2 regions of the Paraburkholderia sp. J10-1 genome follow, and region 1 is predicted to be linked to the other one. Evidence: riboswitches for the same ligand, from Rfam matches in the RefSeq annotation. Region 1 holds a riboswitch; the other holds the start of a gene.
What was found. Region 1 has a riboswitch for thiamine pyrophosphate ahead of thiC (phosphomethylpyrimidine synthase ThiC). Riboswitches for the same ligand answer to the same signal wherever they lie in the genome.
Positions count from the first base shown of each region.

Region 1 (7,415 bases):
GACCACGAGGAAGATGTAGAACAGGATCTTGGCGATTTCGGCCGCGCCCGCGGCGATGCCGGTGAAGCCGAACACAGCGGCAATGATCGCGATGATGAAAAACACGATGGCGTAGTGAAGCATGGCGTAGTCCTCCTTGTGGGCGGATGTGCTGCGCTATGTCGCGCCTGCATCGGTGCTAGCGCAAGCAGCGGACCTGATGGCGGACACATAGGGAGGCACAAATGACCGGGCACGCGACGTGCTGGACAGTGGCCACCTTTGACACCGTGGAGGACTTCCTCATGAAACGCCTGATTGCCCTCTTTCTCGTTACCGCTTCGCTGGCAGCGCTTTCGGCCTGCAACACGATGGCGGGTGCCGGCGAGGACGTTTCCGCGGGCGGCCACGCCCTCACGAACTCCGCGGAAAAGGCCAAGTAATCGCGTCTGGCATCGATTGGTCAGCGACGAAGATGCGGCCGCTCCGCACCACACATGCGGGGCGGCCGCGCACACCAATGTGGCGCAATGACGCGAGGCGCGTCACCGGGACAGGACGAACTCAGGAGGTCCGGCGACGGTCGTCGAAGAGGAACGACAAACCCACGCTACCGAGAATCAGCACGGTCGCGACGACGGTGCCACTCGTGACCGGCTCGCCGAGCAGCAGCGCGCCGAGCGCGACGGCAACAACGGGATTCACGTACATGCAACTGCTCGCAACGAGCGGGCTGGTATTGCGGATCAGATAGCCATAGGCGACGTAGGCCGCCATCGTGCCGATGAACATCAGGTAGAAGAACGCCACGAGCGGCAGAACGTGCAACTCGCCCATGCGTTCGCCGCTGATCCACGCGACCGAGGTCGAAATGGCGCCGCCGAGGCCGATTTGCAGCGCCGTCGCGATGAACAGATCGGTAGGCAACCTGAGCTTGCCCGCCAGATGTGCGCCGATCGCCCAGAAGAGCGCGCCACACAGAATCGCGAGGCTGCCGCCCGCCGAACCCGCAGCACCGCCGCCATGACTCAGGATCGCAATGCCGACGAGACCGAGCGCGACCGCAGCCCATTCGGCCTTCGCCACGCGCCGCCCGGTCACCGCCGAGATCACGGTCGCGAAGAGCGGCACTGTGGCGACCATCACGGCCGCCGTGCCAGTGCCCACGGTCCGCATGCCGTAAGCGAGCATGCCGCTCGACAGGCCCACGAGCAGCGTGCCCACCACGCCCGCGTTGCGCACTTCGAGGAGGGTCGGCATGACGGGTCGCCGGCGCATGGCAAAGACGAACAACCCGATCCCGGCAAGCAGATTGCGCAAGCCGGAGAGAAGCAGCGGCGGGAACGATTCGAGCGCAACCTTCACGCCGAGATACGTCGAGCCCCAGACGAAGTAGACAACCGCGAGCGAGAGCGCGACGCGCCCGGCGCGCGACTGCGGCAACCGCACGCCGCGCACGAAACGCCATAGCGCGGCGGCGGCCTGAAGGACCGTTGACATGAAAGATTGGGGGTTCACGCGTGAAGGCAAACGGGGAGGCATCGTCATTTTGCCGCGGCACGTGAAGGGCAGAACCGCGGGCGCCCCGGCGGCAAGGCGGCGGGACGGGTGAAGCTCGACGGCATGGTGCAGATGCGCAAGAACGCGAAAAAGGACGGAGTGCGAAGGACACCCGGGACGGGCGAACCGCATTATGCAACAACGCCGGTCGTCGCGGATGCTTTCAGGATGCTTTATGCGCGGTGTGTCGTTGTGTTCGCGTCACAGTGCGAAGCGCGAGCCGGAATGGCCGATCGCGCACCCTATCGCGGTGCTGCGACAGCGTCGCGCCAGGTTTGTGAGATCGTGCTAGCATGGTCGAATCTTTCGTTTAACTTTCATTTACTTCATTTCTAACACGCCGTTCGCCATGTTTTCGCTTGTTTCGCGTCCCGTCCCCGTCTTGCCGCCGCGCAGTTTGCGCAGCGCGCGGGCGCGTGCGCGAGCCGGCCGCGAGCGAACGGCGGCGCGGCCGCTGTCCACCCGAGCGCGCGCCCTGCCTCCCCTGTCCGCCCCGCTTACCGCCGCCCGGCGTCCGCACTGAACCTGCCTCCCCAAGCCATCGGAGCCGTTCGGTCGGGCTCCGGGCCGATCCGTTGCGCCCCGCTGCGGCCCGCGCGCCATTTCGCCCGCCAGCCCTCGCCCGTCCCTCGACTTTCATCTGGATCGCAAGGAGAACCGTCATGTCGAAAAAAATCCGCTACCTCACCGAACTCGACGTCGCCCGCCTCGAGAAATGCGCCGCTGAACCCGGCGCCGCACCGGCCCGTCAAACCATGCTCGACGAACTGCTCGAACACGCCGTAATCGTGGAGCCGCGCGACGTCGCCGCCAATGTCGTGACGATGAACTCGCAGGTGACGCTCGTGGACGAGCGCAACGGCGAAGCCCTCACGTACACCGTCGTCTATCCCCATGAGGCGAACGTCGACGCCGGGCGGCTGAACGTGTTCTCGCCAGCGGGACTCGCGCTGCTCGGCGCCAAACGGGGCAACGCCGTGCGCTTCACGACGCCGGGCGGCGCGGTCGAAACACTGAAGATCGAACGCATCCTGTTTCAGCCCGAAGCCTCGAAGGATTTCACGTTGTAAGTTCCGCGCGCGTGACACATCTCGCGCGCAAAGGCACTTGCCAGATCGTCGCAGCGCGGTGTATCGTTTGGCCTTGCTTACGCGGGGGTCCTGCGTTATGCGCCGCATCGAACGAAAGTCGTGCTGCGTATTTCGCGGGTGAGAAATACCCTTTGAACCTGATCTGGATAATGCCAGCGCAGGGAAGCGTCCGGACTTCGCAACATCGCTCAACGCCTCATCCATCACAGCGAAGTCCGTCCACGTTCCGTCTCGTCTCCTGCTAAGCCGCTGTTCCCACTTTGCATTGCATGGAGAGAGAGACGCATGAACGCGAATCCGAAGTTCATTTCCGCCAACGCGCACGTCGACGAAGCCGCGATCGCGCCGCTGCCCAATTCCCGCAAGATCTACGTGACCGGCTCGCAGCCCGATATCCGCGTGCCGATGCGCGAAATCACGCAGGCGGATACGCCCACGGGCTTCGGCGGCGAGAAGAACCCGCCGATCTACGTCTACGACACCTCGGGTCCGTACACCGATCCGGAAGCGAAGATCGACATTCGTGCGGGCCTGCCCGCGCTGCGCCAGAGCTGGATCGAAAAGCGCGGCGACACCGAAGCGCTGCCGGGCCTCTCCTCCGAATACGGCCGCGAGCGCGCCGCCGACCCCGCAACGGCCGAGTTGCGTTTCCCAGGCCTGCATCGCACGCCGCGCCGCGCGAAGGCTGGCAAGAACGTCACGCAGATGCACTACGCGCGTCAAGGCATCATCACGCCGGAAATGGAGTACATCGCGATTCGCGAGAACCAGCGCCGCGCCGAGTATCTGGAAAGCCTCAAGGCCAGCGGCCCGAACGGTGCGAAGCTCGCCGCGATGATGGGTCGCCAGCATCCGGGCCAGGCGTTCGGCGCAGCGGCTTTCGGCGCGAATGCCCTTCAGGCGATCACGCCCGAGTTCGTGCGCGAGGAAATCGCTCGCGGCCGCGCGATCATCCCGGCGAACATCAACCACCCGGAAAGCGAGCCGATGATCATCGGCCGCAACTTCCTCGTGAAGATCAACGCGAACATCGGCAATTCGGCGGTCACGTCGTCGATTGGCGAGGAAGTCGACAAGATGACGTGGGCGATCCGCTGGGGCGGCGACACGGTCATGGATCTTTCGACCGGCAAGCACATTCACGAAACGCGCGAGTGGATCATCCGCAACTCGCCGGTGCCGATCGGCACGGTGCCGATTTACCAGGCGCTCGAAAAGGTCAACGGCAAGGCCGAAGACCTCACGTGGGAGATGTTCCGCGACACGCTCATTGAACAGGCCGAGCAAGGCGTGGACTACTTCACGATCCACGCGGGCGTGCGCCTGCAATACGTGCCGCTCACCGCGAACCGCATGACGGGTATCGTCTCGCGCGGCGGCTCGATCATGGCCAAGTGGTGCCTCGCGCATCACAAGGAGTCCTTCATTTATGAGCATTTCGAAGAGATCTGCGAAATCATGAAGGAATACGACGTGAGCTTCTCGCTCGGCGACGGCCTGCGCCCCGGCTCGATCTACGACGCCAACGACGAAGCGCAACTCGGCGAACTGAAGACGCTCGGCGAACTCACGCAGATCGCGTGGAAGCACGACGTGCAGGTGATGATCGAAGGCCCGGGCCACGTGCCGATGCAACTCATCAAGGAGAACATGGATCTTCAGCTCGACTGGTGCAAGGAAGCGCCCTTCTACACGCTCGGGCCGCTCACCACCGACATCGCGCCGGGCTACGACCACATCACTTCGGGCATCGGCGCTGCGATGATCGGCTGGTTCGGCACGGCCATGCTCTGCTATGTCACGCCGAAGGAACACCTGGGCTTGCCGAACAAGGACGACGTGAAGGAAGGCATCATCACGTACAAGCTCGCGGCGCATGCGGCCGATCTTGCGAAGGGTCATCCGGGCGCGCAGGTGCGCGACAACGCGCTGTCGAAGGCGCGCTTCGAGTTCCGCTGGGAAGACCAGTTCAACCTCGGTCTCGATCCGGACAAGGCGCGCGAGTTCCACGACGAAACGCTGCCGAAGGACTCGGCCAAGGTGGCGCATTTCTGCTCGATGTGCGGCCCGCACTTCTGCTCGATGAAGATCACCCAGGACGTGCGCGACTTCGCCGCGAAGCAAGGCGTGAGCGACGACGAAGCCCTGAAAAAAGGCATGGAAGTGAAGGCGGTCGAGTTCATCAAGCAAGGCGCCGAGATTTATCAGCGCCAGTAAGCTCACCGTGTCCCAGGCGGGCCCTTGCGGCCCGCCGATACATTTTCTAACGACTCCCACAACTCTCTGACAAGCGCACACACCCGGATACGGGTTGGCTGCCTAGGATGAGGGTATTGAAGGCGCGGCGTGCGCGCAAAGCGCATGTCGCACCTCACACTCAAACGCACTATGCGTAGGGAGTCGACCCATGAAAACACTCAAACGCGCAGGCATGCTGCTCACGGTAACGACACTCGTCGCTGTGCTGGGCAGCCTGACTGCATGCGACAACATGTCGAGACGCGACCGCGATACGGTCATCGGCGCGGGTGTGGGCGGCGTGGCCGGCGCTGCGATTGGCGGCAATGCGCTCTCCACCGTGGGCGGCGCGGCAGTCGGCGGCTTGATCGGCAATCAGGTTGGCAAATAAGCATCAAGGCAAGCATTAAGGCCTAAGGCCGGACGAACCGACGATGCGGCTACGCGTTCAGCCTCACGATCGATGCGACGGCACGCAACCGTAACGACACGACAGGCAACACGCCATTCAAGGCGTGCATCAGGGAAGGATGCGCGGCGCAGACCCACACGGGCTGCGCCGCGTTTGCGTGGGTCAAGCGTCAACGCACGCGCGACGTGAAACATGCGCTTGAACGATTCGCTTGAAACATTCCGTTCACGAGCCGCAACGCAAAACGCCCCGGTCCGGCGTAAGCTCGAACGATCAAACGGCCCGAGCCTGAACGCGATAACCCTGCGCGGCCGTTCGCCATTCGCGGAGCCCGCCATGAAACGTCCGTTAGTGCGTATGATCGCCGCCGCGACCCTGCTCCCCGCGCTTTCCGGCTGCTACTACTACGCCCCCTACGGCTACCCGCCGTACTACTACGGCACCGTGCCCGTAGCGGCCACCCAGCAGGAAACCGCAGTCGTGCAAACCGCGCCGAACCCCGCGCCAGTTGCCGTGCCCGACGCACAGTATCCCGGTCCGCTCTATTCCACGCAGCCCGTTGCGATTGCCGTGCCTGCGTGGCCCGCTTATCCGGCTTATCCGGCTTATCCGGCCGCCTACCCCGCGTATTACCCTTACCCCGCGTACGGCTGGGGCTGGGGCGCACCCGCCGTCTCATTCGGCTTCGGCTACTGGAGCGGCGGCGGCGGACACAGGCATCACTGACATCGACGCTCACACGCGAAACCACGACGCGAGGTGCACCGCAAAACGGTGCCGGACCGTACTTTCCCTCCTTGACGCTCCCGTTTCGTTATCTATCCTCCAAGTGGGCTAGCGGGGATTGAAGCACCGCCTTAACTCGGCCGTCTGGCCGGGCACCGAACTCCACAGCCGACGACGCGCCCCGGCGCACGCTGCCGCATTGCTGCGCCGATAACGAACCAGCATAAAGGAGACGTGATGTTCCACCAGCTGCTGACCCCTATCGGCAATTCGCTGCTGTTTTCGTTTCTCATCGCCGTGCTGCCCATTGTCACCGTGCTGGCCCTGCTGGGCTGGGCGCGGCGGCCCGCATGGCAAGCCTCGCTCGCAGGACTCGTAGTCGGCCTGATCGTCGCGATCGCCGGCTGGCAGTTTCCAGTCAATCTCGCGATCAGCGCGGTGCTCGCGGGCGTGGTGTTCGCGCTATGGCCGGTGATGTGGATCGTCGTCACGGCGATCCTGCTCTACAACATCGCGCTGCGCTCAGGCCGTTTCGCGGCGTTCCGCATGTGGCTGCTCGACAATCTGCCCAATGACCGGCGCATCGTGCTCGTCGTGGTCGGCTTCTCGTTCGGCGCCCTGTTCGAAGGGATTTCCGGCTTCGGCACGCCCGTCGCCATCACGAGTTCGCTGCTCATCATGCTCGGCTTCCCGGCACTCGAAGCCCTGACCTTCACGCTTATCTTCAATACGGCGCCTGTGGCGTTCGGCGCGCTCGGCGTGCCGATCACCGTGCTCGGCGCCGTGACGCACCTGCCCGCCGACCTGCTCGGCCAGATGGTCGGCCGCCAGCTGCCGTTCTTCGCGTTGCTGCTGCCGTTCTACGTAATCGCGATCTATGCGGGCGTGAGCAGCATGCTGCGCATCTGGCCGGTGCTGCTCGTCGCGGGCGGCAGCTTCGCCCTCACGCAGTTCGTCACGGCCAACTACATCAACTACAGCCTCACCGACGTGCTCTCGTCGCTCGTCTCGCTGATCCTCACCATCCTGTTCCTTCGCGTGTGGAAGCCTGTACCCGATCCGCGCTTCGCGATCAAGGTCGATCGCGCGAAGGAAACCCGCGGCGCCGTGACGGGTGCACAGGGCTGGTATCCGTGGATCATCGTCGCGGCCGTGGTGATCATCTGGACCGTCGCGAAGATCTTTACGATCGGCGACGTGAAAGTGCCGTGGCCGGGCCTCGACAAGGCCGTGTTCATCACGCTCTACAACACGCCCTATGGCGCGATCTGGGACTTCCAGCCGCTCGCCACCGGCACGGCGATCCTCGTTGCGGCCATCATCACCGCGTTCGTCGTGCGCCTGAAGCCCGCCGATTTCGGCAGCGCGATCGTCGATACCTGGGGGCAGACGCGCATCGCCATCCTCAC
Region 1 covers NZ_CAJMYW010000005.1:112,492-119,906, reverse strand. The annotation lists gene U5A65_RS17975 (DUF1328 family protein) at 1-123, opposite strand, end outside; gene U5A65_RS17970 (entericidin A/B family lipoprotein) at 285-422, shown strand; gene U5A65_RS17965 (EamA family transporter) at 544-1,479, opposite strand; gene U5A65_RS17960 (hypothetical protein) at 1,588-1,875, shown strand; gene U5A65_RS17955 (GreA/GreB family elongation factor) at 2,202-2,609, shown strand; TPP riboswitch at 2,683-2,812, shown strand; gene thiC (phosphomethylpyrimidine synthase ThiC) at 2,916-4,847, shown strand; gene U5A65_RS17945 (glycine zipper 2TM domain-containing protein) at 5,038-5,259, shown strand; gene U5A65_RS17940 (hypothetical protein) at 5,617-6,006, shown strand; gene U5A65_RS17935 (L-lactate permease) at 6,244-7,415, shown strand, end outside.

Region 2 (7,415 bases), on a different contig from region 1:
CCGCCGATCAAGCGCAGCACTGTCGTTTTTCCGCCACCGGAACCGCCCATGACTGCCACCACCTGACCGCGCGGGAAGCGCATGTTCAGGCCGGACAGGACGAGCCGATCGCCGTAGCCGAAGTCGACGTCGCGCAGTTCCAGTAGGGTCTCAGAGGTTGAGGGCACGTGGCTGACTGTCCATTTACACGAAGGCGGGATTATAGGGCCATCGTGTAAAACCTGCCGTGACGCACCCTGATCCGTTGATGTAAGCCGCGCCACCCGCCACTGCGGGTTGCGGCCCCCTGGCCGGAGGGTGCGCACGCGGCGCAGCCTCCAAGCCAGGGCGGACCATTATTGCGTAAACGCGTTGCGCAATGCAGCAACCGCGGCAGCCGGATCGACCGCCTCGGTCACGGCGCGCACCACCGCCGCGCTGCCCGCGCCCGTGGCGAGCACTTCCGGCAGCACATTGCCGTCGATGCCGCCAATGGCCACCATCGGCACGACGCCGTCCAGCAGCTTCACATAGCGGGCGAGACGCGCGAGGCCTTGGGGCGCCGTGGGCATCGCCTTGGTCGTGGTGGCGAAGACGGCGCCACACGCGAGGTAGCTCGGACGGAAATGGAGCGCCGTGAGCATTTCGAAGTAGCCGTGCGTCGACAGGCCAAGACGCACGCCTGCCGCCGCGATCGCGCCGAGGTCGGCTTCGCGCAGGTCTTCCTGGCCGAGGTGCACGCCGTAGGCGCCGGCCGCGACGGCCTCCTGCCAGTGATCGTTGATGAAAAGCTGCGCGTCGTGCTTGCGGCCCGCCGCGACGCAGCGCTCGATTTCGCTCGTGAGCGCCGGGGATTTCGGTTGCTTGCTGCGCAGTTGCGCTGTCTTCACGCCGTAGTCGAGCACGCGCTCGACCCAGTCGGCCGTGGGCAAGACCGGATACAGGCCGAGCTTCGCGGGGCACGGCGCGAACGGCTGCGCGGGCGCGGCAGGCAGGCCCAGCACGCGCGGAAAGCGCTTGATGTCGACGGGCCAGGCGTCGGCCTGCTCTTCGTCGCCGTCGCGCCAGGCGAGCGCGAGCACGAGCGCGTCGTGCGGGTCGAACCCGCAGTCGAGGAACGCCGCCAGCGCGGGGATCCAGTCTTCCGCCAGCTCGCCTTCGAGCGCGTAGCGCTCGCCACCCAGATGCAGCGTGGCGCGCGCGGCCTTCGGGTTCTCGCCGGCGGCTTCGATCACGCCCGCGCCGTCGGTCATCCAGCGCGCGATGTGGGTCAGGTGCGGCGCCGCGTCGGTGACGATGATGAGATCGCCGCCGTTGGGCGCGTCAGGCGGCGTGAGACAGATGCGCCACGGCGCATGCGTGGGCTGCCAGTCGCCGAGGCGCGCGCGAATGCGCTCCGCCGTTTCGGTGAGTTCGTCGGCGGGCGGCCAGAACAGTTCGCGGTCCTGCAGTCGCAGCGTTTCAGTCATCGCTTGTCTCCATCCTGGTGCCAGAAAGGCATGCCGACCACGGGCGTGCTCGCAACCGCCGCCTCGCGCTCGGCCATCGGCCCGGCGAGAAACGCGGCGCGCCCCGCTTCGACGCCCAGCGCGAACGCACGCGCCATCGCCTCGGGGTGCGTGGCCTGCGAAACGGCCGTGTTGAGCAGCACGCCGTCGAAGCCCCACTCCATCACCTGGCAGGCATGCGACGGCACGCCGAGGCCCGCATCGACGATCAGCGGCACATCGGGCAAGCGCTCGCGCAGCACGCGCAGACCGTACGGATTGATCACGCCCTTGCCGGTGCCGATCGGCGCGCCCCATGGCATGAGCGCTTCGCAGCCCGCGTCGAGCAGACGGCGGCCAATCACGAGGTCCTCGGTGCAGTACGGCAGCACCTTGAAGCCATCCTTCACGAGGCGCGCCGCGGCCTCGATCAGGCCGACCGGGTCGGGCTGCAGCGTGTAGTCGTCGCCGATCAGTTCGAGCTTGATCCAGTCGGTTTCGAAGACTTCGCGCGCCATGTGCGCGGTCGTGACCGCCTCGTTGACGGTGAGGCAGCCAGCCGTGTTCGGCAGGAGCGGCACGCCTTGGCGCTTGAGCAGATCGAAAAAGCCCGCTTCGGCGGTGCCCTCGTTCATTTGGCGGCGCAGCGCAACGGTGATCATGCCGGGGCGCGCGGCCGCCATCGAATCGGCGAGCGACTGCAGCGACGGATAGCGCGACGTGCCAAGCAGCACGCGGCTCGCGAAGGTTTCGCCGTAGAGCGTGAGCGCGTCGGCGGTGGGAGTGGTGGTCATGGGTTGGAATCCTTGGGCGGTGTCGTGAAAGCGCTCGCGATACATGCGATGCGCGCGACCGGTGGCCTGGGCGAGCGAGGCTCAGCCGCCGGCCACGGGGCTCACGACGTCGAGGCGGTCGCCCGCCTGGAGCGCGCGCGCGCCATGCTGGGCGCGCGCCACGAAATCGCCATTCAGCGCGACGGCGAACGGCGGACGCGCGCCAAATGCGGCGAGCGCATCGGCGACCGTCGCGCCCTCGGGCAGCGTGATCGGCTTCTGGTTGATATGAATGTCCATGGCAAATACGTTCTCAGACTACGGTTTGATTCTGGCGATGCGTCACGCCGGCTCGTGTGCGCCCTGCGCGTGCAGCATCTCGCTCCAGCGCGACGCGCGGCGCAGCGACTCGAAGGACTCGGCGTCGTTCACGCGCGCATCGAGCAGCGCTTGGGCAATGCGCGCGGCTTCGTCGGCGACTTCCGGCGCGATCATGAAGCCGTGACGGTAGAGACCGTTCACGCGCAGCGTGGTCTTGCCGTCCCAAATAAGAGCCGGGCGGTGGTCGGGCAGCGTCGGGCGGCACTGCGTGTTCAACTCGAGGATGCGCGCCTCGCCGAACGCCGGATGCACCGCAAACGCCGCGCTCAGCAGCTCGAGCGCCGAGCGCACGCTCACGGGCGAACGGTCCTCGCCTTCGATCTCGGTCGCGCCGATCACGAAGACGTCGTTTTCCTTGGGCGCGATATAGAGCGGATAGCGCGGATGCAAGAGCCGCACGGGGCGCGTGAGCGTGATGCCCGGCGCGTGCACGCGCGCGACCTCGCCGCGAATGCCGCGCAAACCCGGCAGCACAGGTTTGGCGCCTAGCCCGCGACAGTCGATCGTCACGCGCGCAGGCGGCGGATTAGCCTCGTCGACCGTGGTGTGCCAGTGCGTTTGCACGCCGCGCTCGGCCAGCCCCGCCGCCAGCGCGGCCAACGCCTGGCGATTGTCGAGCTGACCCTCGCCTTCGAGCAGCCAGCCGCGCGCGAAGCGCCCGGCGAGCGCCGGTTCGGCGGCGTCGAGCTGCGCGCCGGCGAGCGCGACGAAGTTCGCGTCGGCCAGCGAACGCGGCGCGTTGGCGCGCACGCGGCGCTCGAAGAGCGGGGCTTCGGTGCGATCGGCGGTATGCCAGACCACGAGCGTGCCATTGCGCTGGAAGAACACGGGCTCCGGCAACTCGGCCAGGATGCGCGGCCAGGTTTCGAGCGACGCGACACCAAGCTCGGTGATGAGCAATTCGGCAACGGCGGCCTCCGCGAGCGGCGCGAGCATGGCCGCCGCGACCCAGGCCGCGGCCTCGCCGCCTTCGGGGCCGCCACGCTCGTAGAGCGCGACGCGATGGCCGGAGCCGGCGAGCCGCCATGCGACGAGCCGGCCGCTCAAACCGCCGCCGAGCACGGCGAAGTCGGGCACGCTGCCCGCACTACGGTGATGGGCGCGACTCATGACGACGCTCCGTCACGCAGCGCGAACGCGATAAAAATCGGGGAACAAAGAGAATAGGCGGTCATCGTATCCTTTCCGTACGGCAGCAGCAGACGTACCCAAGGACGAAACCGGCTGGCAAGGCCGACCGTGGAGGCTATGCGGCGCAGACGGCCCGTACGTCCCGATAAGGAATTCGTACGAACCCGTGCGCCCAAAGCGCAGCCCGGCGGGAATCCTGGCGCCCCTGCAAATGCTGGGCGCTCCGGTAAGACTTTCTGGAAACTTCCCGCGCCGGTATTACCCGGATCGGGTGCGAAGGGTCTCTCTCAGCCTCAGTACGGCATGCCCCGCATACCGGTGAAGCACCCCTGTTTCGTCAAGGTCGATTAGACCACAAAAGGCGCGCGGCCCGCAAACCTCGGCGGAGCGGGACGCCTGCTCTGGCACAATGGCCTGAGCCCGCCGCTTTCGCCTCACGAGCCCGCGCGGTGAGACAATGACCGCCACGCTACGGCGGCGCCGGCGTGCGCTTTTGTCTCCGCTTTTTGCCCATTAAGACTCACTTAAGCGCCCGGCGACAGAATCGCTGCAAAAATCGCTGCACCGCAGCCGCCATGCGGCACGCAGCGCATGCCCCCAACGGGCGGCCACACCTTCAGGATGCACATGACCAATCAACCTGCCCGCGCCACGCCCGATCAGAACGAGCACCAGAAGATCACCGCGTGGAGCCTGATCAAGCCCTACTGGGTCTCCGAGGAACGCTGGATCGCCTGGGGGCTGCTCGTCGCGATCATCGTGATGAACCTGCTCGTCGTGTGGATCAACGTGCGGCTCAACGGCTGGAGCGCGGAGTTCTACAACGCGTTGCAGGCCAAGGACGTCAAGCGCTTTCCGCCTCTGTTGATGACCTTCACCGAACTGGCGTTCGGCTTCATCATCCTCGCGGTGTATGGCCGGTATCTGCGCCAGATGCTCGGGTTTCGCTGGCGCCAGTGGCTCACCACGCGCTTTCTGAGCGATTGGCTCGGCAAGGGCGCGTTCTACCGAATCGAGCGCGACCGCCTCGCCGATAACCCCGACCAGCGGATCAGCGACGACCTCCAGTCGTTCGCCACGACCACGCTTTCGCTCACGCTCGACCTGCTCTCCACGGTCGTCACGTTGATCTCGTTCATCACGATCCTGTGGACGCTCGCGGGTGCGCTCACGATCACGCTGGGCGGCACGCCGCTCGCGATTCCGGGCTACATGGTCTGGGCCGCCGCGCTCTACGCCGTGTTCGGCTCGGTCGTGATCCAGAAGGTCGGCCACCCGCTCGTGTCGATCAACTACCAGCAACAAAAGGTGGAGGCGGACTTCCGCTTCGGCCTGATCCGCCTGCGCGAGAACGCCGAGCAGATCGCGCTCTACGACGGCATGGACACCGAGCGCGGCAACGCGCAAGGCCTCTTCCTGCACATCCGCGACAACTGGTGGCGCGTGATGAAGTACACGAAGCGCCTCACCTTCGTGCTGAGCTTCTACGGCCAGATCGCCATCATCTTCCCGCTCGTCGTGGCCGCGCCTCGCTACTTCGCGGGCGCCTTCACGTTCGGCGTGCTCATGCAGATTTCGCAGGCGTTCGGCACCGTGAGCGATTCGTTCTCGTGGTTCATCAACAGTTACTCCACGCTGGTCGAATGGCGCGCCACCGTGAATCGTCTGCGCGAATTCGTGCGTGTGGTGCACTCGCCGCGACTGAAGGAATCGGTCTCGCCCGCCACCGAGCACGGCGGCATCAACCTGCACTTCATCGACAGCAACGAACTCGCCACCGAGCACCTCAAGCTCGCGCTGCCCAACGGCATGCCGCTTTCCGAAGTGCGCGACATCGCCATCAAGCCGGGTTCGCGCTGGCTCGTGCGCGGCCCCTCGGGCGCAGGCAAGAGCACGCTCATGCGCGCGCTCGCGGGCCTCTGGCCGTTCGGCGAAGGCTCGATCGACGCGCCTGTCGATGCACGCATGATGTTCATCCCGCAGCAGAGCTATCTGCCCATCGGCACGCTCAAGGCGGCGCTCACCTACCCCTCGCCCGCCGACGACTATAGCGACGAGGACTGCCGCGACGCGCTGCGCGCCTGCCGCCTCGAAGAATATGCGGATCGTCTCGGCGAATCGGCGCACTGGTCGCGCGTGCTCTCGCCGGGCGAGCAGCAACGCCTTGCGGGCGCGCGCGTGCTGCTGCACAAACCCGACTATCTGTTCCTCGACGAAGCAACGAGCGCGCTCGACCCCGACAACGAAAGCCGTCTCTACAAGCTGTTCGTGGAGCGCCTGCCGAAGGCGGCGATCGTGAGCGTCGCGCACCGCGAGTCGCTTGCGGCGTACCACCACGAAACGCTCGAGATCGAGCGTATGCCTGAAGAGCGGGTTGCCGCGTGAGCGCGAGCGCGGCGCGCGTCGTCCTGATCACGGGCGCGGGCTCGGGTATCGGTGCGGCGCTCGCGCGTCGCATCGCAGCGCCAGATGTTTCGTTGATGCTGCATGCGCGCGGCGCGGACGAGGCGTCGCGTGCCCGTCTCATGACCGTCATGGCGGTTTGTGAGCAACGGGGCGCGATCTGCGCCACAACCTGCGGCGATCTCGCGGAGCGCGGCAACGCAGCGGCACTCGTTGATGCCACGCTTGCGCACTTCGGCGCGCTCGACCAGATCGTGGCCAACGCCGGGCATGCACAGCGCCAGACGCTCGCCGCGCTCGACGCCGCATCGCTCGAAGGCGCGTTCGCGGCCATGCCCGCCGCGTTCGCTGCGCTCGTGCAACGCGCGCAGCCGGCGCTGGAACGCTCGGCGCGCGCCCGCGTGGTCGCGCTCAGTTCGTTCGTCGCGCACCGCTACCGCGCCGGCGCGCCGTTCGCCGCGACTGCCGCAGCGAAGGCCGCGCTCGAGTCGCTGGCGAAAACCGCCGCCGCGGAGCTGGCGCCGCACGGTGTGACCGTGAACTGCGTCGCGCCCGGCTATACGCGCAAGGACAAAGGCCCCACGCCAGAGAACGCGCCGGTGTGGGAGCGCGCGGCGCAGGAAACGCCGCTCGGCCGCGTGGCCGACCCCGCCGATGTCGCCGAACTCATCGCCTTCCTGCTTTCAGACGCCGCGCGCCACATCACGGGCCAGGTGATCCACGTCGATGGCGGGCTCACGTTGTAGCGCCGTGCGGCCCTCGCGCGCCATCGTTCGCTTGCTATCGAACTAAACATCGGTACAAGACGATGGCGGGCGCCCCAAATTGCCCCTCGCCTCAGTACGCTTTCGCACCGTAAAATACCCATCCAGCACACCGGAGACGGGCGGCGTTGCACCGCGCAGCCCGCCAGCGTCGAGCGCACCCGCCACCCAGGGCGTTTGCGCAAGCCGGGTCGCACGCGCCGCTCACGCAGCTCGTTGCGCGCACAACAAATATGGGGGAAGACACGCGATGGGCTACTTTCAATGGTTCACCGAGTTGAACGCGCGCGAGCGGCGCACGCTCTACGCGGGTTTCGGCGGCTACGCCGTCGACGCGTTCGACTTCATGATCTACTCGTTCCTGATCCCGACGCTCATCGCGACCTGGGGCATGACCAAGAGCGAGGCCGGCATGATCGCGACCAGCTCGCTGATCTCTTCGGCAATCGGCGGCTGGCTCGCCGGCATCCTCGCCGACCGCTACGGCCGCGTGCGCG
Region 2 covers NZ_CAJMYW010000020.1:74,535-81,949, forward strand. The annotation lists gene U5A65_RS35470 (ABC transporter ATP-binding protein) at 1-167, opposite strand, end outside; gene thiE (thiamine phosphate synthase) at 336-1,448, opposite strand; gene U5A65_RS35480 (thiazole synthase) at 1,445-2,260, opposite strand; gene thiS (sulfur carrier protein ThiS) at 2,342-2,539, opposite strand; gene U5A65_RS35490 (FAD-dependent oxidoreductase) at 2,582-3,730, opposite strand; TPP riboswitch at 3,979-4,092, opposite strand; gene U5A65_RS35495 (ABC transporter ATP-binding protein/permease) at 4,379-6,136, shown strand; gene U5A65_RS35500 (SDR family NAD(P)-dependent oxidoreductase) at 6,133-6,900, shown strand; gene U5A65_RS35505 (MFS transporter) at 7,169-7,415, shown strand, end outside.
Region 2: another riboswitch for thiamine pyrophosphate. It lies ahead of U5A65_RS35490 (FAD-dependent oxidoreductase); the one in region 1 lies ahead of thiC (phosphomethylpyrimidine synthase ThiC).